Regions from separate parts of the Aeromicrobium sp. CFBP 8757 genome, predicted to be linked through region 1. Evidence: riboswitches for the same ligand, from Rfam matches in the RefSeq annotation. Region 1 holds a riboswitch; the other holds the start of a gene.

What was found. Region 1 has a riboswitch for thiamine pyrophosphate ahead of IFT73_RS09390 (ECF transporter S component). Riboswitches for the same ligand answer to the same signal wherever they lie in the genome.
Region 2: linked by a shared signal. The riboswitch ahead of thiM (hydroxyethylthiazole kinase) and the one ahead of IFT73_RS09390 (ECF transporter S component) in region 1 are both predicted to bind thiamine pyrophosphate.

The regions. Positions count from the first base shown of each region.
Region 1 is NZ_JACYUM010000002.1:488,858-503,870, forward strand. It holds gene map (type I methionyl aminopeptidase) at 1-254, opposite strand, end outside; gene IFT73_RS09350 (hypothetical protein) at 251-625, opposite strand; gene IFT73_RS09355 (GDSL-type esterase/lipase family protein) at 737-1,420, shown strand; gene IFT73_RS09360 (cryptochrome/photolyase family protein) at 1,417-2,886, shown strand; gene IFT73_RS09365 (SDR family oxidoreductase) at 2,909-3,721, opposite strand; gene IFT73_RS09370 (acyl-CoA dehydrogenase family protein) at 3,712-4,926, opposite strand; gene IFT73_RS09375 (MaoC family dehydratase) at 4,928-5,386, opposite strand; gene IFT73_RS09380 (energy-coupling factor transporter transmembrane component T) at 5,485-6,183, opposite strand; gene IFT73_RS09385 (ABC transporter ATP-binding protein) at 6,180-7,568, opposite strand; gene IFT73_RS09390 (ECF transporter S component) at 7,580-8,212, opposite strand; TPP riboswitch at 8,202-8,312, opposite strand; gene IFT73_RS09395 (FAD-dependent oxidoreductase) at 8,412-9,785, opposite strand; gene IFT73_RS09400 (Ig-like domain repeat protein) at 9,880-13,533, opposite strand; gene IFT73_RS09405 (DUF4916 domain-containing protein) at 13,845-14,390, shown strand; gene IFT73_RS09410 (MFS transporter) at 14,483-15,013, shown strand, end outside.
Region 2 is NZ_JACYUM010000005.1:66,123-81,135, reverse strand. It holds gene IFT73_RS14550 (aspartate ammonia-lyase) at 1-484, opposite strand, end outside; gene IFT73_RS14545 (branched-chain amino acid aminotransferase) at 539-1,633, opposite strand; gene IFT73_RS14540 (3-isopropylmalate dehydrogenase) at 1,676-2,752, opposite strand; gene IFT73_RS14535 (O-methyltransferase) at 3,285-3,848, shown strand; gene IFT73_RS14530 (YitT family protein) at 3,829-4,464, opposite strand; gene IFT73_RS14525 (hypothetical protein) at 4,470-4,628, opposite strand; gene IFT73_RS14520 (PLP-dependent aminotransferase family protein) at 4,689-6,143, shown strand; gene IFT73_RS14515 (esterase-like activity of phytase family protein) at 6,251-7,462, opposite strand; gene IFT73_RS14510 (TenA family protein) at 7,581-8,243, opposite strand; gene thiD (bifunctional hydroxymethylpyrimidine kinase/phosphomethylpyrimidine kinase) at 8,240-9,037, opposite strand; gene thiE (thiamine phosphate synthase) at 9,034-9,681, opposite strand; gene thiM (hydroxyethylthiazole kinase) at 9,678-10,517, opposite strand; TPP riboswitch at 10,507-10,601, opposite strand; gene ilvC (ketol-acid reductoisomerase) at 10,854-11,879, opposite strand; gene ilvN (acetolactate synthase small subunit) at 11,925-12,458, opposite strand; gene IFT73_RS14480 (acetolactate synthase large subunit) at 12,458-14,236, opposite strand; gene IFT73_RS14475 (hypothetical protein) at 14,602-14,919, shown strand.

The DNA of each region.
Region 1 (15,013 bases):
AGCCCGTGCAGCACGGCGTCGTTGACCGACGTGCACAGCACCTTGCCGAACGGCATCGCGCCGAACGAGGGGTGGTAGTCGATGTAGCACGACTCGGCCCCTTCCTTGCGGATCATGTCGTGGGCGAGGGCGTCGAGCTCGAGCAGGTCGACGCCGACGTCGGCCGCCTCCGACAGCGCCGTCAGGACGGACGCCACGAAGCGCCCGGCCGGACGCATCTCGTCGATCTGGGTGGGGGTGAGGAGCTCGATCATGCTGCACCGTCCTTCGAACGTGTCTGGCCGATCTGCACGATCGTGACGGCGGCGACGACCGCCACCGTGCCGACCAGTGCCATCGGGTCGCTGCCGTACAGGTCGTCGCCTTTGGCCGTCGAGACGGTCGAGGCCAGCGAGGCCCCGCCGAGCAGGGCGACGACCATGGCGCTGAGCGTGTGGGGGGTGCTGGAGTGCGACCAGCCCTGGAACGCGAGGGCCGCGACGACCACCGCGGCCACCACGACGACGATCTTCGCGAGTCCGAGGGCCGAGCCGAGATCGGCCCCGGCGATGCCGCCGATCACGTACGCGACGAGCACGACGGCCGCCGCGACGCTCATGATCCTGATGCCCCGCACGCCCGTCACCGCTCCACTCTCCCAGATCGTCTCGGCAAGCCCCTCCGCCATCTCTTCGGCAAGCCCCTCCGCCATCTCTTCGGCAAGCCTACGTGGCCTCCCGGTGCTTGACTTGGTCCCGTGAGCGAGACGGGATTCGAGTACTCCAACCTGAGTGGGCGCGAGAGCGGACCGTTCATCCGCACGGCGTCCCTGCTCCTGCCCGGCGTGCGGGCCGTGCAGCGCCAGGTCGAGCCGTACGCGCACGCGTGGGAGCGGCACAACCGCGCCGCCGCGGCGTCGTCCGGGCCGCTGTGGGTCGTCATGGGCGACTCGATGTCGCAGGGCGTCGGCGCCAGCGCGTACGACCGTGGGTGGGTCGGCCAGCTCGCCGGGACGCTGCCCGACCACCGGCTCGTCAACCTCTCCGTCTACGGCGGGCGCGTCGCCGACGTCGTCGAGCGGCAGATCCCCGCCATGCGGTCGCTGGGCGTCGAGCCCGACCTCGTGACGGTCGTCATCGGCAGCAACGACCTGTTCAGCCGTCGGTTCCGTCCGCTGCTGCCCGCTGCCCTCGACGAGATGCTGCGCGAGCTGCCGGTGGGCTCGATCGTCGGCTCGCAGCCCGGCGGCCAGTCCGCGTCGGTCGACTTCAACCGACGGGTCGACGAGGCGGCCGCCGCCGGACGGGTGCGGGTCGCCGAGTTCCGCGACCCGCGCATGCGCTCGTGGCGCGGCCGGCTGTCGGCCGACCACTTCCACCCCAACGACGCGGGCTACGCGGGGATGGCCGAAATCGTCGGCGAGGCGGTCGCCCGCCGGTGACCACCTCCCACGTGCGCCTGGTCTACCCCCACCAGCTGTTCGCCGAGCACCTCGACGCACCCGCCGGGACGGTGTTCGTGCTCGTCGAGGACGACCTGTTCTTCCGCCAGTACCGCTTCCACACGCAGAAGCTCGTGCTGCACCGGGCGTCGATGCGGCGGTTCGCCGAGCGTCTGCGCGACGCGTCGTTCGACGTCGAGTGCCTCGAGACCAGCGCGGACGCGCCCACCGGCGAGCGGCTCGTCGCGCTCCTGCGGCGCCTGCGGCCCGAACGGGTCACGGTGTTCGACGTCGTCGACGACTGGCTGCAGCGCGACGTCTCGGCCGCGCTCGACGAGGCGCAGGTCGGGCTGCGCCCCGAGGACGTGCTGGAGTCGCCGAACTTCCTGACGTCCCGCGCCGACGTCGCCGACTGGTTCGACCGGCACCCGGCCCGCATGCAGCACTTCTACTCCTGGCAGCGCCAGCGGCTCGGCATCCTCGTCGAGGGCGACGGGCAGCCGGTCGGCGGACGCTGGTCGTTCGACACCGAGAACCGCAAGAAGCTGCCGCGCGGGCACCCCGTCCCCGACGTCGCGTGGCCCGAGCGGCACCCCGCGGTCGACGAGGCGATCGCGTGGGTGCGCGACGAGTTCCCCGACAACCCGGGTGACGCCGAGTCGTTCGCGTGGCCCACCTCGCACGACGAGGCCGAGGCGTCGTTCGAGCAGTTCGTCGCCGAGCGCCTGCCCCAGTTCGGCCCCTACGAGGACGCCATCAGCCGCCACCACCCGTTCGTCTTCCACTCCGTCATGACGCCGGGGCTCAACATCGGGCTGCTGTCGCCGTCGGACGTCGTCGACCGGGTGCTCGAGGCCGACGCCATCGACCTGCCGTCGCTCGAGGGATTCGTGCGGCAGGTCATCGGCTGGCGCGAGTACATGCGCGCCACCTACGTCCTCTACGGACGTCGCATGAGGTCGAGCAACCACCTGCACCACACCCGCCCCCTCGACGCGGGGTGGTGGACGGCGCAGACCGGTCTGGACCCCGTCGACCACGCGATCGAGGGCGTCCTCGCGCGCGGGTGGAGCCACCACATCGAGCGCCTCATGGTGCTCGGCAACGCCATGAGCCTGCTGCGCACCGAGCCCGACGACGTCCACGAGTGGTTCATGCAGATGTACGTCGACGCGTACGACTGGGTCATGGTGCCCAACGTCTACGCCATGAGCCAGTTCGCGGCCGGCGACGGCATCACGACCAAGCCGTACGTGTCGGGCAGCAACTACCTCCGCAAGATGTCCGACCTGCCGACCGGCGACTGGACGGCCGACTGGGACGGTCTCTACTGGACGTTCGTGCGCGACCACCGCGACGTCTTCGAGGGCAACCACCGCTCGCGGATGATGACCCGCATGTACGACGGGCTCGACCCCGCCAAGAAGGCCGCCCACACCAGGGCCGCCTCCCGCTGGCTCACCTGACGCCCGCCCTCCCCGCGAGGAGTCAGGGCTCCAGCGACGTGCGGAAGCGGTGCATGCCGCTCAGCCAGCGGTCGGTGTCGGCGGCCTTGCGGGCGTACATCGTGCCGACCTCGGGGTGCGGCAGGGCGAAGAACTCGCCGGCCACGAGGGCGGCGAGCAGGACGTCGGCGACGTCGAGCGGCGTGACCGTCGCCCCGGCGCCGACGACCGAGCGCATCGCGAGCCGGGCGGTCTCGTCGGCACTCTGCTCGCCCTCGCGGAGCATGTCGGTGTCGACCGCCATGGGGCACAGGCAGCACACCTGCACGCCCCGGTCGCCGTACGTCGCGGCGAGCCACTCCGCGAACCCGACCGCCGCGTGCTTGGTGACCGAGTACGTCGGCGAGCCGAGCTGCGTCAGCAGGCCCGCCGCCGACGCGGTGCTCACGAAGCACCCGCGACCGCGCTCGAGCCAGCCCGGGACGAGCGCCTGGGCGGCGCGCACCTGACCCATGACGTTGACGTCCCACGCGGTCGACCACTCGGCGTCCGCGACGTCGAGACCGAAGCCGCGGAAGATGCCGGCGTTCGCGACGAACAGGTCGACGTCGCCGGGCGCCGCCGCGACGAGCGCCGCGACGTGATCGGCGTCGGCCGCGTCGCCCGCGACGTGCGTGACCCGTCCGGGGTGCGCCTCGTGGAGCCGGGCGGCCGTCGCGTCGAGCCGCGAGGCGTCGAGGTCACCCAGGACCACCGACGCCCCCCGCTCGAGCAGGCGCTGGGCGATGCCCTCGCCGATGCCGCTCGCGGCACCCGTGACGACCGCGACGGTCCCGTCGGTGGGCGTCAGGCCCACTTCTTGATCTCCGCCTTGGCCAGCGCGTTCTTGTGCACCTCGTCGGGCCCGTCGGCGAAGCGCAGCGTGCGCATGCCGGCGAACCACTCGGCCAGCGGGAAGTCCTGCGACAGGCCGCCGGCACCGTGCACCTGGATCGCCTTGTCGAGGATCCACTCGACGGTCTGCGGCGTCGCGATCTTGATGGCCTGGATCTCGCTGTGGGCGCCCCGGTTGCCGACGGTGTCCATGAGCCACGCGGTCTTCAGGATCAGCAGGCGCAGCTGCTCGACGCGCACGCGCGACTCGGCGATCCAGTCGCGGACGACGCCCTGCTCGGCGATCGGCTTGCCGAACGCGACACGGTCGGCGGCCCGCTTGCTCATCATCTCGATCGCCCGCTCGGCGATGCCGAGCGACCGCATGCAGTGGTGGATGCGACCGGGCCCGAGGCGGGCCTGCGCGATCGCGAAGCCCTCGCCCTCGCCGCCGATCAGGTTGCTGGCGGGCACCCGCACGTCGGTGAATCGCATCTCGGCGTGTCCGCCGTGGTCGCGGTCGTGGTAGCCGAACACGTGCATGCCGCGGACGATCTCGAGGCCCGGGGTGTCGCGCGGCACCAGGATCTGGCTCTGCTGACGGTGACGCGCGGCGGTCGGGTCGGTCTTGCCCATGACGATGAAGATCGTGCAGTCGGGGTTCATCGCGCCCGTGATCCACCACTTGCGACCGTTGATCACGTAGTCGTCGCCGTCGCGGACGATGCTGAGCTCGACGTTGGTCGCGTCGGACGAGGCGACCTGCGGCTCGGTCATGGCGAACGCCGACCGGATGTCACCGGCCAGCAGCGGCTCGAGCCACGTCTTCTTCTGCTCGTCGGTGCCGAACATGCCGAGCACCTCCATGTTGCCGGTGTCGGGTGCGGCGCAGTTGAACGCCGCCGGCGCCATCTGGATGCTGCGTCCCGTGATCTCGGCGATCGGCGCGTACTGCAGGTTGGTCAGGCCGGCGCCGTGCTCGGAGGGGTCGAAGAAGTTCCAGAGGCCCTGCGCCTTGGCCTTGGCGCGCAGCTCCATCACGATCGGCGGGAACGACCAGACGTCGTTGCGCTCGTTGTCGGCGATCTGCTCCTTGAGCGTCGCCTCGGCCGGGTAGACCTCGGCGTCCATGAAGGCGTTGACGCGCTCGATCAGCTCGTTGGTCGTGTCGTCGAATCCGAAGTGCATGTCAGGCTCCGGCCATGACGTAGACGACCTCGGCGATGCAGACGGGCTTGTCGGCGCCCTCGCGCTCGACCACGAAGCTCACGATGCCCTGCGTGCCGATCGGGATGTCGTTGGTCGAGACCAGCGTCGCAGTGGCGCGCAGCCGCGAGTCGACGGGCACCGGTGACGGGAAGCGCACCTTGTTGGCGCCGTAGTTCATGCCGAACGCGAGACCCTCGATCGAGTAGATCTGCTCGGCGAAGACGGGCAGCAGCGACAGCGTGAGGTAGCCGTGGGCGATCGTGCCGCCGAACGGGCCGGTCGCGGCGCGCTCGGGGTCGACGTGGATCCACTGGTGGTCGCCCGTCGCGTCGGCGAAGGTGTTGATCTGCTCCTGCGTCACGGTGACCCAGTCGCTGGTGCCGAGCTCCTCCCCCGCGGCGGCCTTGAACGTCTCGAGACTCTCGAACACACGGGTCATGCGGGCACCTCCGATGGATCAGCACTTCGACTAAGCGCTTGCTTAGTTCGAGACTAGCCCGAACCGGGGGGCCGACGCCAGAGCAGGCCGCTCGGACGTCACGTCGCGAGCCGTGCGATGACGGGGACGGCGCCCAGCGCGGCCGCCACCACGAGCCCGGCCGCGTCGAGACGCGTCCACGGCGCCGGCAGCGCCCACGTGCGTCCGGACGCCGTCGCGAACCCCCGGGCGTCCATCGCGATCGACGTCGCCGTCGCACCCCGCATGGCCTGCACCAGCAGCGCGAACGACATGTTCGCGGCGTGCCGCCCGTTCGACCACGGGTTGCGACCCGCCCCGAACCCGCGCACGCGGCGCACCCGCTCGAGCTGCTGCCAGGCCAGGCCGAAGCCCGTGAACCGTTGCAGCGCCGCCGCCAGGGCGGCGATCAGCCGAGCGGGCAGGCGCACGGTCTGGGCCAGGTAGTCGGCGAGCCGCGACGGGTCGACGTACCCCGCCATGACGGAGCCGGGCCACGCCAGCACGACGATCCTGAGGCCGGCCGTCGCCGCGACCTCGAGGTCCCGACCGCCGAGCCGCCACGTCGAGTAGACGATCGTCAGAGCCGCGATCGACGTGAACGCCAGGCACACCAGCGGGTAGCGCCAGCCCGGCAGCAGCACCGCAGCCGCCAGCACGTAGGCGCCGAGGGCGGTCAGCGCGACCGGCAGGCTGTCGACCCAGAACGAGGCCAGCAGCGAGAACAGGCCCACCGAGAGCTGAGCCAACGGATTGGCCCGCAGGACGAGCGACCTCATGCGATCGCGCCCTCGCGCATGCGGTGCTCGATGTCGAGGGCGAGATCGGCGTCGTGGGTCGAGAGGCCGACCGTCGCACCGGCGTCGCGCGACGAGCCCACCCACCCCGCGACCGCCGCCCAGGTTCCCGGGTCCTGCCCCACCGTCGGCTCGTCGAGCAGGACGATGCCGGGCCGGTGGGCCAGCGCCGCGGCCAGCGCGAGACGACGCTGCTCTCCCCCCGACAGGCGATACGGGTTCGACGCCGCGAACCGCCCCAGCCCGAACAGGTCCAGCACCGCCGGCGCATCGACCTCGCGACCCACGCGGCGGGCCGTGTGCCCGACCTCGGCCAGCACCGTCGACGTCAGGAACCCGTGCTCCGGGTTCTGCGGCACCCAGCCGACGAGGGACGCCAGTGCGGCCGACCGCCGTCGCCGCAGCTCCGGCGAGACGGAGCCGCCGGCGGGCTTGAGCAGCCCGCCGAGGACCGCCAGCGCCGTGGACTTGCCGGCACCGCTCGGACCCGTGAAGCCCGTCGTCGCACCCGGGACGAGACTCGCCGTCAGGCCCGTCAGGGCGCGCGAGCGCTGGGTGCCCCGCAACGTCCGCATGACCAGCTCGACCGACACGTCCGTCGCCGTCACCGTCAGCGCCTCGACGGCGGGGCGCACGAGGTCGGTCGGGACGTCGACGGGGAGGGGAGCCGGCATGTCGGGCATCCACACCCCGGCCGGCCGGGGACCCGCCAGGAACGACCCGACCGTCCCGTCGCTGACGACGACGCCACCGGGGCCCAGCACGACGACGCGGTCGACGTGCGGCAGCCACGGCTCGATGCGGTGCTCGACGACGACCATCGTCCGGTCGTCCCTCGCGGACAGCACGGCCTCGCGGACGCTCGACGCGGTCGAGGCGTCGAGCATCGAGGTCGGCTCGTCGAGCAGCAGGACGTCGGGGTGCATCGCGAGCACCCCGGCGAGGGCGAGTCGCTGCTGCTCGCCGCCCGACAGCGCCGCCGTGAAGTGGTCGCGACCGTAGGTCAGGCCCACGGCCTCGAGGCACGCGTCGACGCGGGTCCAGATCTCGTCGGGCGGCATCGCGGCGTTCTCGGGGCCGAACGCGACGTCGCGGCCGATGCGCTCGGCCACGACAGCGTCGGCCGGGTTCTGCAGCAGCAGCCCCAACCGTCCGTCGACCTCAGCCGTTCCTGACAGGTCGCCGGCGATCGTCGTGCCGAGGGCGCCGGCCACGGCGTGCAGGATCGTCGACTTGCCCGCCCCGCTGGGCCCGACCAGCAGCACCCGCTCGCCGGGCGCGACCGTGAGGTCGAGCCCGGCGAGGACCGGTGCGCGGCGGCCGATCGGCCTCCAGGTGAGGTCGCGGAGCCGGACCTCGCCCAGCACTCGCCCGCCGCCTAGACCTCGGTGACGCGTTCGCGTCCGGCAGGGAACGCGTCGAGCACGCCCGCCGTCGCCAGCGCCCTCACGAGCGCGAAGCCGCCGATGCCGGCGATGACGACGCCCGAGACGACGAAGAAGCCGAGGTGGGCCAGCTTGTAGCCCATGTCCCAGTACGAGTAGTACGACGTCCACTCGTACACGGCCTCGAACGCGGCGGCGGCCGCGCCGGCGAGCATCGCGACGACGAGGCCCCAGCGCCGCAGGAGGGACGCGCGGTACAGGAACAGCAGGAAGACCAGCTCCGCGCCGAGCCCCTGCCAGAAGCCGGACGCGTAGACGCCCCATCCCCACTGCGTTCCGCCGACGATGAAGCTCGAGACGGCCGCGGCGATGAACTCCGTGGCGAAGGCCGCACCGGGCTTGCGGACGATCAGGCCGCCGACGACGCCGGCCGACAGCCAGACGCCGCCGAGGAGCGCGGTGCTCGGCGGGAACGAGAAGACCGCGAGGCCGCTGAGCGGCTCGTAGAGCTTCCCCCAGCCCCAGAAGATGACGCCGAAGGCGACACCCAGGGTGGTGATGGTGACCAGGTCGATCGTGCGGTATCGCACGTCGAACCCGTTCTTGGACGCGGTGGCAGAACTCATCGTGACTCCCTTCGCCGGTACTAACCGGTGCAGGTTCAAGGGTCTGCGGCGGATCCGCACTCTCAGCGCCCTCTGCGGTGGCGCTCCCCTGTCGTGTGGTCCGAGCCTATCCCGCGAAGGCCGACGGAGGAATCTGGGTTCGTCCGCGCGGGCTCGGACGAACCCAGATTCTCTCGTCGCCCCGAGCCCCGGGCCCGGGTCAGCGCCCGGTGAGACGGTCGCCGAGGCGGGCCAGGCGGCTCGGACGGGCCAGGCCGCGGTCCTCGCGGCGGTCGGCCTCGCGATAGAGGCCGTACATCGCGCGCACCCCGAGCCAGCGCAACGGCTCCGGCTCCCAGCGCCGCACCGGACGGTCGACCCACGGCAGGTGCGTCAGCCCGGTGTCGCGGCCCAGCGTCAGGTCGGCGAGCGTCCGCCCGGCCAGGTGGGTCGTCGTCAGTCCGCTGCCGACGTAGCCGCCCGCCCAGCCGAGCCCCGTGGACGCGTCGAAGCCGACGCTGGCGCACCAGTCGCGCGGGACCCCGAGCACGCCGCACCACGCGTGCTCGATGCTCGCCGCCCGCGTCGCCGGGAACATGTCGTGCAGGATGCCCGTCAGCGACGAGACGGTCCAGTCGTCGGTCTGACCGTCGACGTCGGTCCGCGAGCCGAACCGGTACGGGATGCCGCGGCCGCCGAGCGCGATGCGGCCGTCGGCCGTCCGCTGGGCGTAGCAGTAGGCGTTGGCGTTGTCGCCCAGCAGCTCGGCGCCGGCCCACCCGATGTCGTCCCACACGGCGTCGGGCAGCGGCTCGGTGACGACCATGGCCGAGTTCATCGGCAGCCACGACCGTCGCTGGCCCGGCAGCGACGCGGTGTAGCCCTCGAGGCACCGCAGCACCCGCGGGGCGCGCACCCGTCCGCGCTCGGTCGTGACCACGCCCGGATCGATGCCGGTGACGCGCGTGCGCTCGAGGATGCGGACGCCGCGACGCTCGGCGGCCTCGGCGACACCGGTCACCAGCCTGGCCGGCTGCACGCGTGCGCAGTGCGGGCTGAGGACGCCGCCGAGCGCGCCCTCGACCCGGAGCCGCTCGCCGACCTGGTCGGACGTCAGCTCGGTCTGGTGACCGGCCCCGATCCCCCACGCGAGGTCGTCGGCCAGGCCCTCGCGCATCCGCACGAGCTGAGCCGGCGAGCGGGCGACGTACAGCACCCCGTTCTTGACGACGTCGGCGTCGATCCCCTCGACGCGGCACACCTCGACGACGTCGTCGACCGCGTGCTCCATCGCCGTCACGAGTGCCGTGACGCCCTCGCGTCCGTGCGTCGCGGCGTACCGCTCCTTGCTGCCCGACAGCTCGGCCGAGAGCCACCCGCCGTTGCGGCCGGAGGCGCCGTACCCGACGAACTCCGCCTCGAGCACGACGATGTCGAGCGTCGGGTCGAGCCCGGCCAGCGTGTACGCCGTCCACAGACCGCTGAGGCCGCCGCCGACGATGCACACGTCGCACCGGAGGTCGCCGTCGAGCGCCTCGCGGGGCTCGGGGCGTCCGATCTGCTGCCACCAGAACGACACGCCACCGTTGATCACCCGACCATGCTGCCACCGGCACGGGCCAGCGGCCGGACGCGACGGCGGGGAGGACCCCGAAGGATCCTCCCCGCCGCCGTGCGCACGGTGCCGGCTACTTCACGCGCACCGCCTTCGAGCCGGTGCTGCTGGCGCCGTAGTTGCCGTCACCCGAGTAGACCGTCTTGACGCGGATCGTGGCCTTCTTCTTGGTGACCTTGACCCCGGCGCTGACGACGCCGCGGTTGCCCGGCGTCAGCGTCGCGATCTTCTTGAGCCGGTACGAGCCCTTGCCGGTCTTGACGTAGACCTTGACCTGCCCGGTCGGGAACGTCCCGGCCGTGGCGCCCTTGACGGTCGTCCTCACCGTCAGGGTCCGGCCCTTCTTGACCGACGACTTCGCCGAGACCGCGGCGCTGGTCGGCGCCTTGGTCACCTGGTGGCTCGCCGTGGCGACGCCGCTGGGCTCGAACCGGTCGGTGCCCGTGAACACGGCGCTCACGGTGTACGACCCGGCTGCCAGACCTGCCGGCAGCGTGAACGCGGCCGCGTCGGACGACCCGAGCGGCAGGTCGACCGTCGTGCCGCCGTACGTCAGCCGGACCGAGCCGCCGTCGCCGTTGGCCACCGCGACCGATCCCCTGACGCCCGTGCCGTAGACCGACGAGTCGGTGGCGAGGACGAGCGCGATGCCCGACTTGCCCTTCTCGAGCATCAGCGTCAGTGCCGCGGACGTCGACGACTGCGCGGTCCCCGTCTGGCCGAACACCGCGGTGACCGAGTGGTCACCGGCCTTGAATCCCGCGATCTTCAGCGTCGCGACACCGTCGACGACCGGAGCGGTGCCGAGCGACGTCGTGCCGTCGAGGAACTCGACCGTGCCGGCCGTGTCGGTGCCCTCGACCGTCGCCGTCAGCGTGACCGGCTCGTTGATCGCCGGGATCTCCGGCGACATCGCGAGCGTCGTCTCGGTGGCGTACAGCACCTCGACCGATCCGGTGGACGTGAAGCCCGTGCCCGAGCCGACCGCCGTCACGGCGGTGACGCCGATCGTGGCGTCCGCGGGGACGGTCGTCGCCAGCACGACCTTGCCCGAGGCGTCGGCGGTGCCGACCCCGAGGACCGTCGTGCCGAGGCTGAACGTGACGCCCTCGCCCGAGCGGTAGCCCGACGCCGTGAACGTCACGGTGTCACCGGGCGCGGGGGTCTTGTCGTCGACGGCGACCGAACCGGTCGTGCCGACGGCCTTGAGCTCGGCGCACGCGTCGCCCTGGATGCCCGCGGAGGGCAGCATCGGCGTCGTGCCCGTGACGCCGTCGTCCTCGCGCACCGTGAGGTTGGCGAGGGCGTTCTTGCCCATGACCGCGCCCGAGGTGTTGATGACCGACGACTTCACGGCCGTGCTGGCCGTGGCGCTCGCGAGCGCGTCGCCGAGGATCGGACCCGTGACGACCTTGCAGGTCTCACCCGGCGCGAACGTCACCTTCTCCATCGTGATGCCGCCGCGACCCGTGGCCGAGCCCAGCACCGACACGTAGCCCGTGACGGGCTTGGCCGCCGGTCCGTCCAGGTAGACCGCGATGTCCGCGGTTCCGGGACCGTTGCCCTCGTCGACCGTCGGCGCGGCGATGTCGATCGTCGGCTCGGTCCTGACGACCGGGGTGCCGACCGACGACGTCTCGAACGCGAGGTCGGACAGGAACACGCCGCCCGTCGCCGTCGCGTCCGCACCCGTCGCCGCGGCGAACCGCACCTCACGGACGTCGGACACGTCGAGGCCGGCCGCCGTGAGCGCGGACGTCGGGACGTTGACCTGCTGCAGCACGATCTTCTTGAGCCGCGCGTCCGTCGAGGCCGGGAGCCGGTTGACGGCCAGCGGGTTGAGCCTCGAGACCGGCGAGCTGTAGGCCGCGCCCTTGGCGTCGACGACCGTGATCGTGACGTCGGTGCCCGTCACGACGGACTCGTCGGCCGCCATCTTGACCGACAGGCGCTCGGCACCGCTCGCGTTGCGCGCGGCCGCCGGGACGGAGACGCGCACCTCGCTCGGCGTCTGCGTCGTGGTGCCGGTCGACAGCGCCGTCCACACCATCTTGGTGACCGGCGTCGCCGGGACGTTGCCGCCGTTGCTGGCGGGCGTCCAGTGGGGCTGGGCCGAGGTGCCGAGCGCCGCGGTGGTGCACGACGGCAGCGGCTGCGAGACGGTGCGCCCGGCAGCACTGGCGCAGACCGTCGCGGTCGCGGCGCCCTGCGTGCGGACCAGCGAGCTGGTCGACTCGAACGTCGAGACCGTCTTGCGGGCCGACGACGGAGCCGTCGACACGCTGCGGACGTCCTCGCCGTTCAGGACGGCCGGGACCGCGCCCGAGCCGTCGAACATCGGCAGGAACTGCTTCTCGCCGCCGAGCGTCAGACGGAACCAGCCGGCCATGTAGGCCGTGCCCATGTCGTACTGCTCCTGCGCCGTCATGCGGATGTTGGTGCCGGAACGGGGGCCGCAGACCGCGTCGGTCGACGTGGCGCCCCAGTCGTCGCTGACCGAGTAGGCGTAGACGCCGGGCGTCCAGACCGTGTTGTAGAAGTTGTGGTTGGCTCCCATGGCCCACACGCCGCTGCGCAGCGCGTCGTCGTCGAACGCGTAGCGGCTGTCGTCGAGCATGTGCTGGCCCTGCTGGTTGGAGACGTCGCCGTCGCAGTAGGGCAGGATCACGTTCATCGCGACGTCCGGCACCGTCATGCGGGCGAAGTCGACGGGCGCGAGCGGCAGGATCGACTTGATGCCCCACGGCTTGTCGAGCGCCTGGTTGAGGGTCGCCGCCGAGGTGACGCCCTCACCGCCGCGCGAGTGGCCCATCAGGCCGACGTCGGTCAGGTCGAAGCGGCCGACCAGGTCGGACGGGCTGATGGCCTGCGTCGCCTGGGTCAGGCCCGGCAAAGGGCTCTGGTCGGCCAGGGCGTCGGCCAGCGAGACGTCCTTGCCCGTCTGCGCGTCGTAGTACGTCACCGACTCGCCCTTGCCGGCCTTGTCGAGCATCGAGAGCGTGTCGAGGATCAGCTGGCCGCGGGCCTGGGCGCCCTGGTCGAGCGCGAGCTGGTTGTCGTTGGAGTTGATCGCGTTGGCCGCGATCGAGACGACGGCGTAGCCGTGGCTCGCGAGCGCACGGGCGGTGCCGTCGTACCCCGCGAAGCTCGGGACGTTGATCTGGCCGGGGTTGCAGGGCCAGCGCGTCGCGGGCGTCGTGCCGGTGCTGCACGACGTGTGGCGTCCGTGGAGCAGGACGACGGTCGGTCGGGCGCCGCCGGTCTTGGGCAGGTACATCTTGCCCTGCAGCTCGCCGCGGATGCCGCCGATGCCCGCGAGTGGGATCGACTGCGTGCCGAAGTTGTAGACCGACTCGGTGACCTCGTACGAGCCGATGGACGACGGGTTGGCGTCGAGCTCCTCGGCGGCCGCGGGAGCGATCTCGGCGGCCTGGGCCTTCCTGGCCGACGCGGTGTCGCCGGACGGCTTGCTGAACCAGCCGGCCTCGGCGTCGTCGGCCTTCACCACGGCCGGGTCGGTCGTGAAGACCGTCAGGCTCCTGCCGTCGGCGGACTCGGTGGCGATGCCGATCGGGACGCCGTCGACCTCGATCGTCGGCGCGTCGGACTTGATCGGCAGCTTCTCGTCGAGCTCGACGGTCACGAGGTAGCCGCCGGGGGCCTGTGTCACGTTCCAGCCGGAGCCGGAGGCGAGGTCGTCGTCGGCCGCGAAGGCCGTGGAGGGCAAGGTCGCCAAGGGGATGGAGACCAGGACGGCGGCCAGACCGGCGCGCCATACCTGTCGTCGTACTGAGAACACGCGTGCTCCTTCGAAGGGGTGCTCGGTTCCACCTCCACGCGGACGCCGTCGTCGCGCGCCAAGGGGGCGGGGGGAGCCTCAGCATCGGCGTCTCCTGTTTCGCGACCGTGACATCGGAGGTGTCACACATGTTTCGTGACAGTGCGTCAGGTAAAAAGTGGGGGTCACCCGCGTGCCGCCGGGTCTGCTACACGCCCGCGCCGGGGCGCCCGTCACGACCGGTAGGACAGAATGTGGCCATGTCCGTGCGCACCCCTGACCCGAATCCCGGCTGGCTCCCCGAGTTCGCGCTCGACGAGACGCGCTCCCGCGTGCCGATCCTGTACGTCGAGGCCGTCCCGGTGCGCATCGACGCCCACGGCACGGTCGAGCACATCGGCGTGCTGCTGCGCGGCTCCGCCACGACGGGCGCGATGACCCGCACCCTGGTCTCGGGTCGCGTGCTGCACGGCGAGTCGGTGCGCGACGCGCTGCTGCGCAACCTCGAGAAGGACCTCGGCCCGACCGCGTTCCCGCAGCTGCCGACGTCGATCGTGCCGTTCACGGTCGCCGAGTACTTCCCCTTCCCCGGCGTCACCCCGCTGCACGACCCGCGCCAGCACGCCGTCGCGCTGGCGTACGTCGTCGCGGTCACCGGCGAGTGCAACCCCCGCCAGGACGCCCTCGAGCTGACGTGGCTGACGCCCGAGGAGGCCGCGCACCCCGACGTGCTGGCCGACATGGAGGGCGGACGCGGCTCGCTGCTCAAGCAGGCCCTCGCGCACGTGGGCCTTCTCGGTCGTTGACCGGCCGCCGTCCGGGTCGTGGGACCCGCGCGGAGATAGAGCGCGCCTCGGCGTAGTCTGAATCCTGAGACAATTCGTATCAGGATGTGGACATGTCGAAGACCCGCACGCCCGACAAGTGGCTGATGCTCGGCGTCTCGATGCTCGGACAGGTGGCCGGGACGATCTTCGTCAACGGCGCACCGTTCCTCATCACGTTCCTGCGGGACGACCGCGGCCTCTCCCTGCGCGAGGCCGGCGTCGTCGTGGCCGCGCCGTTCGTCGGCATCACGGTGTCGCTGGTGGTGTGGGGGCTCGTCGTCGACCGCATCGGCGAGCGCGCCTCGATGACGATCGGGCTCGCGATCGTCACGGTCGGCGCGACGGGAGCGGCGTTCTCGACCTCGCTCACGGCCCTGGCGCTGTGGTTCGTGCTGGGTGGCATCGGCGCCGGCAGCACCAACTCGGCGAGCGGACGCGTCGTCGTCGGCTGGTTCCCGGTCGACCGGCGCGGCACCGCGATGGGCATCCGCCAGACCGGGCTGCCGCTGGGCGTCGGCACGGCGGCCCTGCTGGTGCCGAACGTCGCCGAGGCCGACGGGCTGCGCACGACCCTGCTGATCGTGGCCGGCATCGCCTTGGCG
Region 2 (15,013 bases), on a different contig from region 1:
GGTCGTGCGTCGCCAGGATGATCGCGATCTTGACGGCCGTCGGGTAGACGTCGTTGGTCGACTGGCTCAGGTTGACGTGCTCGTTGGGGTGGACGACCGCGTAGTCGCCCTTCGCGTGGCCCATCAGCTCGAGGGCCCGGTTGGCGATGACCTCGTTGGCGTTCATGTTCGTCGACGTGCCGGCGCCACCCTGGATGACGTCGACGACGAACTCGTCCGCGAGCCCGCCGGCGCGGATCTCCTGGCACGCGTCGCGGATCGCCGCGAACCGCTCGTCGTCGAGCAGCCCGAGGTCGTGGTTGGCGGTCGCGGCCGCCTGCTTGACGGCCGCGAGCGCCTCGACGAGGTAAGGGCTGGCGGCGATGGGGATTCCGGTGATGGGGAAGTTCTCGAGGGCGCGGAGCGTGTGCACTCCCCAGTAGGCCTCGAGAGGAACCTCACGGTCTCCGATCAGGTCGTGCTCGGATCGTGTGGCGACGGACATGCGCTCTCCTGAGTTGCTGTGACGGTGGTCACAGCCACCCAATCACAGGTCCGCTCAGACGACGCGGGTGAGCCAGCCGTGGCGGTCCTCGGCGCGTCCGTACTGGATGTCGACCAGCGCCGAGCGGATGTCGGTCGTGACCTTGCCCGGCTCACCGTCGCCACTGACCGCCTCGCCGCCGTCCCACTTCAGCGAGGCGACCGGCGTGACGACCGCGGCGGTGCCGCACGCGAACACCTCGGTGATCGTGCCGTCGGCCGCGCCCTGGCGCCACTCGTCGATCGACACCCGACGCTCGACGACCTCGTGGCCGAGGTCGCGTCCGATCTGCATGATCGAGTCGCGCGTGATGCCCTCGAGGATCGACCCCGACAGCGCCGGCGTGACGATCGAGCCGTCCGACTGGACGAAGTACAGGTTCATCCCGCCGAGCTCCTCGATCCACTTCTTCTCGGTGGAGTCGAGGAAGGCGACCTGCGCGCAGCCGTGCTCGGCGGCCTCCTGCTGCGGCAGCAGCGACGCCGCATAGTTGCCGCCACACTTGGCCGCGCCCGTGCCGCCCGCTCCGGCGCGCGAGTACTCCGACGACAGCCAGATCGAGACGGCCTGGACGCCGCCGGCGAAGTACGCGCCGGCGGGCGAGGCGATGACCGAGTAGGTCACGTGCTGCGAGGGCCGGACGCCGAGGAACACCTCGGACGCGAACATGAACGGGCGCAGGTAGAGGCTCTTCTCGCCCCCGGCCGGGATCCACTCGCGGTCGGCCTCGATCAGCGAGCCGATCGACCCGAGGAACCAGTCGGTCGGCAGCTCGGGCAGCGCGAGGCGGCGGGCCGAGCGCTGCATGCGGGCCGCGTTGGCCTCGGGACGGAACAGCCACGCCGAGCCGTCGTCGTGGACGTACGCCTTGAGGCCCTCGAAGATCTCCTGCGCGTAGTGCAGGACGGCCGTCGCCGGGTCGATCTGCAGGGGGCCGTACGGCACGACGCGGGCGTCGGCCCACCCGGTGTCGGGCGTCCACTCGGCCAGGAACATGTAGTCGGTGAAGTGGTTGCCGAAGCCGGGATCGGCGAGGATCGCGTCACGCTGCTCGGCGGACCTCGCCGCCGGATTGGGCTCGAACGTGGCGGCGTAGGTGGTGGAGGTCATGCTGGTCACGGTACAACTCTCTGGTTCGCAGGGATGGGGTCGCTAGGCGACCGATACGCCTCCGGCCGCGCCCAGTCCGTCTGCCACGCGCTGCGCGAGAGCCTCACCCACCTCCTCGGTCGAGCGGACCGACGCGCCGCGGTCGGCGATGTCGGCCTCGACGGCCGCGGTGATCTGCGCGGCGGCCTCGGGGAAGCCCAGGTGCTCGAGCAGCATGCCGCCCGAGAGGATCGCCGCGGTCGGATCGGCCTTGCCCTGGCCCGCGATGTCGGGCGCCGAACCGTGGACCGGCTCGAACATGCTGGGCGCCGTGCGATCGGGGTTGACGTTGCCGCTGGCGGCCAGCCCGATGCCACCCGTGATCGCGGCGGCCAGGTCGGTCAGGATGTCGCCGAACAGGTTGTCGGTCACGATGACGTCGAAGCGGGCCGGATCGGTCACGAGGAAGATCGTCGCGGCGTCGACGTGCAGGTAGTCGACCGACACGTCCGGGAACTCCGTCGCGACGGCGTCGACCGTGCGCGTCCAGAGGTGGCCGGCGTGCACGAGGACGTTGTTCTTGTGCACCAGCGTCAGCTTCTTGCGCGGGCGCGCCTGCGCGCGGGCGAAGGCGTCGCGGACGACCCGCTCGACGCCGTAGGCCGTGTTGATGCTGACCTCGGTCGCGAGCTCGTGGGGCGTCCCGACCCGGATGGCTCCCCCGTTGCCGACGTACGGCCCCTCGGTGCCCTCGCGCACGACCACGAAGTCGATGACGCCGGGATCGCCCAGCGGCGTCGCGACCCCGGTGAACAGCTTGGACGGTCGCAGGTTGACGTAGTGGTCGAGCGCGAAGCGCAGCTTGAGCAGCAGGCCACGCTCGAGCACGCCCGACGGCACGCTCGGGTCGCCGACGGCGCCCAGCAGGATCGCGTCGTGCCCGCGGATCTCCTCCAGCACCGAGTCCGGCAACGTCTCGCCCGTCGCGTGGTAGCGGCGCGCCCCGAGGTCGTAGTCGGTCGTGGCGAAGGAGATGTCGTGGGCCGGGGCGATGACGTCGAGGACCTTGAGGGCCTGGGCGGTCACCTCGGGTCCGATGCCGTCACCGGCCACGACTGCGAGCGAGAAGGAGGAGGTCATGCCGACCATCCTAGGAGTCTCGTCTCAGGATGTGAAACCACCATCCCGGGATGTGAGAACACCCGCTGCCGTCAGTTGTCGTCGGGGCGGTCGCTGAGCTCGATCTCGTGCTGCGTCGCCTCGTCGCGCAGGTGCGCCGGTCCCCACTCGATGAGCGTGCTGGACGTCGAGAAGCTGTTCATGATGGTTCTCCTTCGGTGAAGTCGATCGTTCGGACGGTCAGGCGCGGGTCCGGCGTAGGTCCGCCGTCCAACAACGCCTCGAGATCCGGGATCACCGGGAGAGTGCGAGAAGTGCTGAGACCAGGTCGTGGTCTCTGTACCCTGCTGCGGAACGGCGGGCCAACGCCGAAACACCGCGGCAGGGTGTGGCCCTAGGAGGCCCTGCCGCGGCAAGCGATGAGTACCAGCTGCTTCCGCATGTCGACGAGCGTACTGCAGGGATCTGCGCGGCGCAGGGTCATTCGTCGCGTGTCTCAGCCGACGAGACGTCGCCCGACGGCCGCCGCTCCCGTCCGTGAAACACTGACCGCGTGAGCGCACCCGCCGAAGTCCCCGATCTCGTCGCGAGCACGCTCGACCTCTCGCGCCAGCGCGGGTTCATCACGTCGATCCGCAACGAGACCGGCCGCCTGCTCGCCTCACTGGCCGCCTCCCGCACCGGCACCCTCGCCGAGCTGGGCACCGGCTGCGGCGTCGGATCGGCCTGGCTGTCGAGCGGGGCACCCCGGGACGCCCGCGTCGTCAGTGCCGAGCTCGACCCCGCCCTCGCAGGCGACGTGCAGAAGATCTTCGCCGGCACCGACAACGTCGACGTCATCGCCGGCGACTGGTCGACCCTCGAGCAGTACGCACCGTTCTCGCTGCTGTTCATCGACATCCGCGAGGTCATGGAGAGCATCGACGTCATCGCCGACCTGCTCGAGCCCGGCGGCATCGCGGTGCTCGACGACTTCGTGCCGTCCGCGTTCTGGCCCCCGATCGTCGAGGGGCGCGTCGACACCGTGCGCGAGCAGTGGCTGACCGACGAGCGGTTCGCGGCGGTCGAGATGCTGATCGACGTCGACGCGTCGCTCATCATCGCGACTCGGCGCTGACCTCCTCGTCCCCGCGGCGCTTCGGGGGCACCTCGACCTGCACCAGCGGCAGGAACGCCTGCACGACGGGCCCGATCGTCACGGCGTAGAGCACCGTGCCGACGCCGACCGTGCCGCCGAGCGCGAAGCCGACCGCCAGCACCGTCACCTCGATGACGGTGCGCCACAGGCGGACGCTGCGCCCCGTTCGGCGCACCAGCCCGAGCCACAGCCCGTCGCGCGGGCCCGGGCCCAGCGCGGCGCCGATGTAGAGGGCCCCCGCGAAGCCGTTGCCGACGATCCCGCCGACCAGCAGCAGGGCCCGCAGCCACAGGTCGTCGGGCTGGGCGATCACGGCGATGCCGAGGTCGGCGGCCAGACCGATCACGACGACGTTGGCCACCGTCCCGACACCGGGCAGCTGGCGCAGCGGTATCCAGAGCAGCAGCACGACGGCACCCGTCACGATGACGACCTGGCCGAACGACAGACCGACGTGCCGGGTCACGCCCTCGTGGAAGACGTCCCACGGGTCGAGCCCCAAGGTCGACTCGACCATCATCGCCATCGTGAAGCCGTACAGGAACAGGCCGACGAACAGGCGCACGAGGCGCGCGGGCAGGCCGGTCGTCGTCATGGAGGTCATCGTCGCATCTCCCGGTCGGCCCACGTGCCGAGCTCGGCGGCGTGGCTGCGCGGCGTCGCGGTCGACCCCAGTCCGTCGCAGCGCACGAGACGTGCGAGCAGGATGCCGGTCACGGCCAGCGCGATGAGCCCGATCAGGGCGAGCAGCTCGTTCATGGTCCCAGCATGATCACGATTGGCCTCGCGATCTATAGCCAGTTGTGGAACAGTGGCCTCATGGCTCCCATCGTCTCCGCCCGCCGGCTGGCCGAGCTGCTCGGCGGCCTCGACCGCGTCGGCCCCGCCTACCGCGAGATCGCCGACCGCCTGCGACTCCTCATCGTCGACGGCCGTGTCGCCGACGGCACGCGCCTGCCGTCCGAGCGCGAGCTGGCCGTCGCGATGGACGTCAGCCGCACCACGACGACACGCGTCTACGCCGAGCTGCGGGACGCCGGGCTGGTCCGGTCGCGGCAGGGGGCGGGCAGCGTCGTGCGGCTGCCGCTCGAGAGCTCGACCGCCAGCAGCCTGATCGTCGACGCCGACGACGCCGACACCATCGCGCTGACGTACGCGGCGCCGATCGGCCCACCGGGCCTGGCCCGGGCGTTCGAGACCGCGGCCGCCAAGCTGCCGGGCCTGCTGTCGACGACGGGCTACCTCCCGGACGGCCTGCCGGTGCTGCGCGAGGTGCTGGCCCAGCGGTACACCGACGGTGGTCTGCCCACGGATCCCGACCAGATCGTCGTCACCAGCGGCGCGATGGGCGCGATCTCGTTGCTGGCACGGACGCTCGTCAGCCCCGGGCAGCGCGTCGTCGTCGAGGGCACCGGCTACCCGCACGCGCACGAGTCGTTCGCCGCGGCGGGGGCGCGGCTGTCGCCCCTGCCGGTCGACGGGTCCCCGTGGGACACCGAGGCGCTGACCTCCGTCCTGGCGGGGTCGCCCCATCGCGCGGCGTACCTCGTCCCCGACTTCCACAACCCGACCGCCGCGGTCATGACCGACGCCGAGCGCACGACGTGGGCCCGCGAGCTGCGGCGCCACGACGTCGTGCCGGTCGTCGACGAGTCGCTGCGCGAGCTCAACCTCGACGGGGTGGACCTGCCGCCCGTGTTCGCGACCTACGACCCGCGGGCGATGCTGATCGGCTCGTCGTCCAAGTCGTACTGGGGCGGGCTGCGGGTCGGGTGGATCCGGGCGCCCCGCGACGCCGTCATGCCCCTCGTGCAGGCGCGCATGATGGACGATCTCGGCTCGTCGGCGTTCGACCAGCTCGTGCTGTCCGAGCTGCTGGTCGAGGGCGGACAGACGGCCGCGGCGGGTCGGGCGCGCCTGCGGGCGGCCCGTGACCACCTGCTGGCCGAGCTCGCGCGCGAGCTGCCCGACGTCCAGGCGCCCTGCCCCGCCGGCGGGCTGAGCCTGTGGGTGACGCTCCCCCACCGCATGTCGTCGCGACTCACGACGGCCGCGGCGCGGCACGGCCTGCTGCTGACGCCCGGCCCCCGGTTCTTCACGCGTCCGGGCACGGCGGGCGAGCGGCACCTGCGGCTGCCGTACAACCAGTCGCACGAGACCATGACCGAGGCCGTCGCGCGGTTGCGGTCGGCCTACGAGGAGGTGACCGGCGCCCGCCCTGCCGACACGCCGTCCCCGTCCGCCCCCGCGAAGACCCTCGAGATGATCGCCTGACCCCGTCCGCCGACGAGTCACTCACGCCCCTCGACGAGTCACTCGTGCCGGGCACGAGCGACTCGTCGGTGGGCATCCGTGACTCGTCGGTGGGCATCCGTGACTCGTCAGCGACGGGGGGCGGGGTCGATGACGATCATCTCGGTGTCGTCGGGCGTGCCGGGACGTCGCGCGGAGTTGCCCGGGTAGTTGTTGTCGTTGGCGATCATCAGGCGTCCGCCCGACAGCGGGACGAGGGTCTCGACCGACTGGAAGCCGAACGAGAACTGCCGCCCCGTGCCCCAGCCGCCGCCCGTGCTGACGCCTCGGCGGTCGGAAATGTCGAGCAGGTCGACGACCAGCGACTTGGTCGCCGTCCCGTGCGTGCCGAGCCGCACCGCGTAGACCTTCTTGGTGACGGCCGCGGTGCCGTCGGCGTTGTCGCGCTCGAGCACCAGCAGGTCGCCCCGCGAGGTGATCTGCGCGTCGGCGACCAGGTTCGCGTCGGCGTCGACCCGGTAGTCCCACGTCCGTCCGGTGTAGCGCCCGGTGCGCGTGTCGAGCTCGGCGACCACGCGCCGTCGCTTGTCGGTGTCACCCACGAGCGCGTTCTCGAGGATCGGGTAGAGGTGGCGTCCGTCCTTCGACCGCGCCATCGCCTCGAAGCCGCCGCTCTGCTGAGTCCGGGGCTGCTCGCCGCCGAGCAGCGGGTTCTGCGGCGACTTGCCGAGGGGCGAGGCGACGGGAGCCGACAGCACCCGGCCCCTCGCGTCGACGTGGACGATGAACGGACCGAACTCGTCGCCGATCCAGAACGTTCCGTCCCTGCCGCGCTGCACCGACTCGATGTCGAGGTCGTCGCCGGTCAGCAGACGGTCGGAGGTCGACTCGTTGACGATCGGGAAGCCGATCCGGTGCTGCGGGTCGGACAACGAGATGTGGCGCAGCACCGTGACCTCGCCCGAGCCGCCACGGGCGGTCTTCCAGTGCGGCCGCACCAGGTAGAGCCGAAGCAGGAAGTCGGCGGAGTTGCCCTTCGCGCCGAAGCCGTTGTCGGGCTGGGCCCAGAACGTCCCGTCGCCGTTGTCGATCGCGGCGGAGAAGCCCGGCACGACCTGGCCGGGGAACGGACCCTGACGTCCGTTGGCCGGGGTGGCCAGCGCGCCGGACGGCGGGCCGGGCGCCTGGTGGTCGGCCGACAGCGTGGCGCGGGCCAGGAGCCTCGCCTGACCGTGGTCGTGGTCGTCGTAACGGCCGGACGCCGCGGCCGGCGAGACGCTCGCCGCGGCGAGCGCGACGACGAGAGCGCCGACGAGACGGGGACGTGAAGGACGTGGCATGGTGCTGCTCCTCTGGTTCGGTGGACCGGACCCCCCGGGACACCTCACCAACCAACCCGACCGGGACGACGCGCGGACGACGCCCACGCGAACACTTCGCGTGGCTGCCGTCCTCACCTCAGGAGGTGGGAGCGGGCCACGGATCGGCCCGCCACGCGGCGTCCCAGAACATCCACTCGAACCGGGTCGACCGGCGGTAGGCCGCGACGACCGCGTCCCGGTCGGTCGTCCACGCGTCGAGGTACGCCTCGGCGCGCCGCACGGCCTCGTCGAACTCCGGCGCCGCGTAGGTGTCGATCCACGCGCCGTACGGGTGCTGGCCGGGCGCACGTCGTGCCATGACGTGGCGGCCCACCTCGGCGTAGACCCGGAAGCACGGCAGCACTGCCGCCAGGGCCACGTCGAACGGCGCGGAGTGCGCTGCCGCCTCCAGCGACCCCGTGTAGGCGACGCAGGTCGGTGACGCCTCGGGGACGGCATCGGCCTCGGGGTCGAGACCTCGCGGCACCAGGTACGACCGGTGCAGCTCGCGCTCGGCGGCGACGGCCCCGACGGCGGACGCCGCCCACAGCTCGATGCCGGCCACGTCGGGCGCCCGGCTCGCGAGCTGCGACAGCACCCGGGCGTAGCGGTCGAGGTAGTGGGCGTCGTCGACGAGGTAGCGGACGAAGACGTCCTCGGGCAACGACCCGTCCGTCAGGCCGACGACGAACGGGTGCCGGCAGATGGCCGCGAACCAGTCGTCGACCGACGTCCAGCAGTCCTGCGCCGTGGAGCTCACGCGGGCACCCGGTGGTCGACGGGCCCGTTGCCGCCGCCCAGCTCGAGGCTCGCACCGGCGACCAGCGCGCGGTGCAGGTAGGCCTTCGCGGCGGTCACGGCGTCGACCAGGTCGAGCCCCAGCACGACGTACGACGCGATCGCCGACGACAGCGTGCACCCCGTGCCGTGCGTGTGCCGCGTGCGCACGCGGGACGCGTCGAGGCGGTGCGCGCCGTCGGGCGTCACCAGGACGTCGGTGCAGCGGTCGCCGTCGAGGTGTCCACCCTTGGCGAGCACCGCGCCCGGCCCGGCGCCGAGCAGCACCCGCCCCGCCATCTCGAGGTCGTCCGCCGACGCGACCGGCAGGCCCGTCAGCACCTCGAGCTCCGGCACGTTGGGCGTCACGACGGACGCGAGGGGCACCAGCAGCTCGCGGATCGCCGCGACGGCGTCCTCGGGGACCAGCCGGTCGCCGGACGTCGCGACCATGACGGGGTCGAGCACGACGACCGGCACGGGGTGCTCGCGCAGCATCGACGCGACGGCCTCGACGACGTCCGCACCGCCCAGCATGCCGATCTTGACCGCACGGACGTCGAGGTCGGTGACGACGGACGCGTACTGGTCGGCGACGAACCGTGCGGGCACGCCGTGGATGCCGGTGACGCCCAGCGTGTTCTGCACCGTCAGCGCCGTCAGCACGGCCGCGCCGTAGACGCCGATCGCGCTCGCGGTCTTCAGGTCGGCCTGGATGCCGGCGCCGCCGGACGGGTCGGAGCCGGCGACGCTCAGCATGACCGGGGTGCGCGTCATCGGCCCGCCCTCCCCGCCGTGGCGCGCAGCGCGTCGTCGACCGCGCGCCGCAGGTCCGCGGCGGCCGAGGTCGGGTCGGCGGCGGCGCAGATCGCGCTCACCACCGCGACCCCGCTCGCACCGGACCCGACGACCAGGCCGGCGGTGGTGCTGTCGATGCCACCGATGCCGACGACCGGCACCCGGCCGTCCACCCGGTCGACCACGGCGCGGACGCCGTCGAGACCGAACGGCTCCGACGCGTCCGCCTTCGTGGCGGTGGCCCACACGGGGCTGACCGCGACGTAGTCGCACGCCGACATCTCGACGACGTCGTCAAGCTGGGCCAGGTCGTTGACCGACCACCCGATGACCGCGTCGGGGCCCAAGGCCGCTCGGGCGGTGCTCGGTGCGACGTCGTCGACCCCCACGTGCAGGCCGTCGGCCCACCGGGCGGCCTCGAGGTCGTCGTTGGCGATGACCGCGACGTGGGCGGGCAGCGCGTCCCGCAGGCGCCGGACCAGATCGATCCTCTCGTCGGGCGCCGCGTCCTTGTGACGCACCTGGACGCTCGTCACTCCCCCGGCGACGGCCCGCGACACGACGTCGATCAGGTCGTCGGTGCGGGGGTCCGTCACGAGGTAGACCCGTAGGTCGACGCTCATGACCGGTCGACCCGGACCGAGGCGATGCGCGCGTCGTCGAGCCGCGCCAGCTCGTCGAGCAGCGCGACCCGGAACGAACCCGGTCCGGCCGACACCGCCCCGGCCCGCTCGCCCGCCGCGGCGAGCATCGCCATCGCGGCGACGGACGCCTCGACGGCATCGTCCTCGACGGCGCAGCACGCCGCGACCAGGGCCGTCGCCGAGCAGCCCAGCGCCGTGACCATCGGCATCCACGGGTGGCCGCCGTGCACCACGACCCGGCGCGTGCCGTCGGTGACGACGTCCTCGACGCCCGTCACGACGACGACGGCCGACAGCTCGCGGGCGAGCGACGTCGCCGCCTCGACGGCGTCGGAGGCCGCCGCGTCGCTGTCGACCCCGCGACCGCTGGTCTGCGCCGTGGCGATCGCGAGGATCTCGCTGGCGTTGCCGCGCACGACCGTCGGCCGGTGCTCGAGCAGCCCGGCGACGATCTCGCGACGGTAGGCGGTGGCCCCGACGGCGACGGGGTCGAGCACCCACGGCGTGCCGCACTCGTGCGCGGCGCGTGCCGCCTCGGTCATCCCCTCGACCCACGACGGCGACGGCGTGCCGATGTTGACGCCGACGGCCGACGCGATGCGGGCGAACTCACCCGACTCGTGCGGGTCGTGGACCATGGCGGGCGAGGCGCCGACGGCGTTCAGCACGTTGGCGGCGACGTCCATCGAGACGAAGTTGGTGATGTACTGCACCAGCGGCGACCGCTCGCGCACCGCGGCGACGATCGCCGCCGTGGTCGGCGACGCCGCGCTGGTCGAAGGCGTGCTGGTGGATGGCGTGACAGGACTACTCATGACAGCTCCCTAGCGCCGGTGCTAACCGGATCAGGTTCGTCGGGTCTCATCTCAGCCCCTCGTGGGGCACCCCGGCCGTGTGCCGTCGAGCCTACACACCACCCACCCCCCTGCGCCGACGAGTCACTCCCGCCCCGTGACGAGTCGCCCACGCCCCGTGAGGAGTCACTCAGGCCCGGTGACGAGTCACTCAGACATGGCGTACGTGACTCGTCGGCGGGCGCACGTGACTCGTCGGCGGGCGTACGTGACTCGTCGGCGGATGTGGGCGGGGTGCGCGAAGGGGCGCCGCACCTGTCGGTGCGACGCCCCTCGGTGGTGCGGTGGTGCGGGTGACTAGCGGGCGGCCTGGCCGTCGACGTAGTCGGTGTCCTGCTGCTTCCACGAGAAGTGCGAGCGCAGGATCTTGCCGGTCTTCTCGATCGGGTGACCGGCCTCCTCCTCGCGCAGGCGCAGGAACTCCGGCGCGCCGGCGTCCTGGTCGTCGATGAAGCGCTTGGCGAAGGTGCCGTCCTGGATCTCGGCCAGCACCTCCTGCATGCGCTCCTTGACCGAGGCGTCGATGACGCGCGGACCCGACACGTAGTCGCCGTACTCGGCGGTGTCGGAGATGCTCCAGCGCTGCTTGGCGATGCCGCCCTCCCACATGAGGTCGACGATGAGCTTGAGCTCGTGCAGCACCTCGAAGTACGCGATCTCGGGCTGGTAGCCGGCCTCGGTCAGCGTCTCGAAGCCCGCCTGGACGAGGTGCGACATGCCGCCGCACAGCACGGCCTGCTCGCCGAAGAGATCGGTCTCGGTCTCCTCGGTGAACGTCGTCTTGATGACGCCGGCGCGGGTTCCGCCGATGGCCTTGGCGTACGACAGCGAGAGGTCCCACGCCTTGCCGCTGGCGTCCTGCTCGACCGCGATGATGTCGGGGATGCCGCGGCCGTCGACGAACTCGCGACGGACCGTGTGGCCGGGCGCCTTGGGGGCGACCAGCACGACGTCGACGCCCTTGGGCGGCGCGATGTAGCCGAAGCGGATGTTGAAGCCGTGGCCGAAGACGAGGGCGTCGCCGTCGACGAGGTTGGGCTCGATGTGCTCGGCGTAGACGTGACGCTGCACCTGGTCGGGCGCCAGGATCACGATGACGTCGGCCTCCTCGACCGCCTCGGCGACGTCGCGGACGCGCAGGCCCTCGGCCTCGGCCTTGGCACGGCTCTTGGAGCCCTCGGGCAGGCCGACGCGGACGTCGACGCCGGAGTCGCGCAGGTTGAGCGCGTGCGCGTGCCCCTGGCTTCCGTAGCCGATGACCGCGACGTTGCGGCCCTGGATGATGCTGAGGTCGGCGTCGTCGTCGTAAAAGAGTTCAGCCACGGGTCATGTCTCCTTGTGAGGGGCTTGTGGAACGGTCGGGGGTGGTCAGCTCGCCTGCGTGCCCGGAACGGTGCGCAGCGTGCGGTCGGTGATCGAGCGGGGCCCGCGGCCGATGGCCACGCGCCCGGACTGGGCGATCTCGCGGATGCCGAACGGCTCGAGGACGTTGAGCATCGCGGCGAGCTTGCCCGCATCGCCCGTCGCCTCGATCGTGACGGCGTCGGTGGCCACGTCGACCACCTTAGCCCTGAAGAGATTGACGGTCTCGAGCACCTGTCCGCGGGTCTGCGGGTCGGTGCGCACCTTGATCAGCATGAGCTCGCGCTCGACCGCGCTGCCCGAGTCGAGCTCGACGATCTTCAGGACGTTCACGAGCTTGTTGAGCTGCTTGGTGACCTGCTCGAGGGGCAGCTCGTCGACGTTGACGACGATCGTCATGCGCGAGATCTCGGGGATCTCGGTCTGGCCCACCGCGAGCGACTCGATGTTGAAGCCGCGTCGCATGAACAGGCTCGAGACGCGCGCGAGCACGCCGGGCGTGTTCTCGACCAGGACGGAAAGGGTGTGCTGCGTCGTCATCAGATGTCCTCGTCGTCCCAGGTGGGGGCCAGATCGCGGGCGATCTGGATGTCGTCGTTGGAGGCGCCGCCGTGGACCATCGGCCACACCATGGCGTCGCGCTCGACCACGAAGTCGATCACGACGGGTCGGTCGGTGATCGCCAGGGCCTTCTCGATCGTGGCGTCGAGGTCGGCCTCGCTGTCGCACCGCAGCCCGACGCACCCGTAGGCGTCCGCGAGCTTGACGAAGTCGGGGATGCGACGCGCGCCGATCGACTCCGGCCCCGTGTTGAGGTCGGTGTTGGAGTAGCGGCCCTCGTACAGCAGCGTCTGCCACTGGCGCACCATGCCGAGCGAGGAGTTGTTGATGACGGCGACCTTGATCGGGATGCCCTCGAGCGCGCACGTCGCGAGCTCCTGGTTGGTCATCTGGAAGCAGCCGTCACCGTCGATCGCCCAGACCACCGAGCCGGGCAGGCCCACCTGGGCGCCCATGGCCGCGGGCACGGAGTAGCCCATCGTGCCGGCGCCGCCGGAGTTGAGCCACTGGCGGGGACGCTCGTAGTCGACGTAGTGCGCAGCCCACATCTGGTGCTGGCCGACACCGGCGACGTACGTCGCGTCGGAGCCCGACAGCGCGCTGAGCCGCTCGATCACGGTCTGCGGGGCGAGACCCTCGGCGGGCTTGTCGTAGCCGACCGGGAAGCGCGCCTTGATGCCCAGCACCTGCTCGCGCCACGCGGCGTAGTCGCCCTCGACGCCGTCCTCGTCGGCCTGCTTGCGCAGCGTGCCGATGAGCTCGGAGATGACCTCGCGGCAGTCGCCGACGATCGGGACGTCCGCCGTGCGGTTCTTGGAGATCTCGGCCGGGTCGATGTCGGCGTGGATGACCTTGGCGAGCGGCGCGAACGACGACAGCTGGCCCGTGACGCGGTCGTCGAACCGCGCGCCGAGCGAGATCAGCAGGTCGCTGCGCTGCAGCGCCGTGACGGCGGCGACGGTGCCGTGCATGCCCGGCATGCCGAGGTGCAGCTCGTGCGAGTCGGGGAACGCGCCCCGTGCCATCAGCGTCGTGACGACCGGGATCTGGGTCAGCTCGGCGAGCATCTTGAGCTCGGCGGACGCCTCGGCCTTGATGACGCCGCCTCCGACGTACAGCACCGGCCGCTCGGCGGCGGCGATGAGCCGTGCCGCCTCGCGCACCTGCTTGCCGTGCGGGCGCGTGGTCGGCCGGTAGCCCGGCAGGGCCAGCTCGGACGGCCAGTGGAACGTCGTCGACGACTGCAGGGCGTCCTTGGCGATGTCGACGAGCACGGGGCCCGGACGCCCGGTACCGGCGATGTGGAACGCCTCGGCGATGACGCGCGGGATGTCGGCGGCGTCGGTGACGAGGTAGCTGTGCTTGGTGATCGGCATCGTGATGCCGCGGATGTCGGCCTCCTGGAAGCCGTCGGTGCCGATCAGGTGCGTCGCGACCTGGCCCGTGATCGCCACGATCGGGACGGAGTCCATGAAGGCGTCGGCGATCGCCGTGACCAGGTTGGTCGCCCCCGGGCCCGACGTCGCCATGCAGACGCCGACGCGACCCGTGACCATCGCGTAGCCCTGCGCGGCGTGGCCCGCACCCTGCTCGTGGCGGACGAGGATGTGACGGATCTGCTCGGAGTCGAACAACGGGTCGTAGGCCGGCAGGATCGCGCCGCCGGGGATCCCGAAGATCGTGTCGACGCCGGCGTGCTCCAGCGACCTGACGAGGCTCTGGGCCCCGGTCAGCTGCTCCGCGATCTGCTCTGTCATGTCTGGTGCTACCTCACTGCTCGGTTCTTCGGAGGCCGGTCGGACCGGCACCTCCCCGTCTGCGACCCCGTCAAGCGTGGAGCCATAAAAAAATCCCCCGGCCCCAGAAGCATTCACTGGGTGCGATCGAGGGAGACGCGATGCCTGGTGGGGCGCCGCGTCAGTGGCGTACTACGAGAAGGTGCGCATGCATGCCCCCAGCATGGGCCGTGTGCGCGCAGATATCAAGTCGCGAGACGACTTGTACCACCATGTGGACTGCTCGGCGTGAGTTCGGCTCCCCGATTGGCACCGACCTGTCTCGATGCGATGAGATGGGGGCGACCTGCACGAAGACGGCAGGCGCCTATCGAGGGGGAACCCACATGAAGAAGACCCTGACCGCGCTGTTCGCAGTCGCCGCCCTGTCCCTGACGTCGGCCTGCGGTGGCGGCGGAGGCGACCGCCCGACGCAGGCCGAGCTCAAGAAGGCCATCACGAGCGACGACAGCGTCTTCGGGACGAAGATCCCCGAGGCGGCGGCCGACTGCATCGCCGGCGCGCTCGAGAAGTCCGACGTCTCCGACAAGACGCTGAACGCGATCGTCGAGGGCGACGAGGACTACAAGGGCAGCGACAAGGACAAGGACGCCCTCACCGGCCTCCAGTCCGACCTCACGAAGTGCGCGACGTCCGGCAGCTGATGCCGACCGCCGGGTGACCGGCACCGTGACGACCCGGCGGGAGCCCACCTCCCGCCGGGTCTTTCACTGCCCGGGCCGACGCGGCACGGCGGAC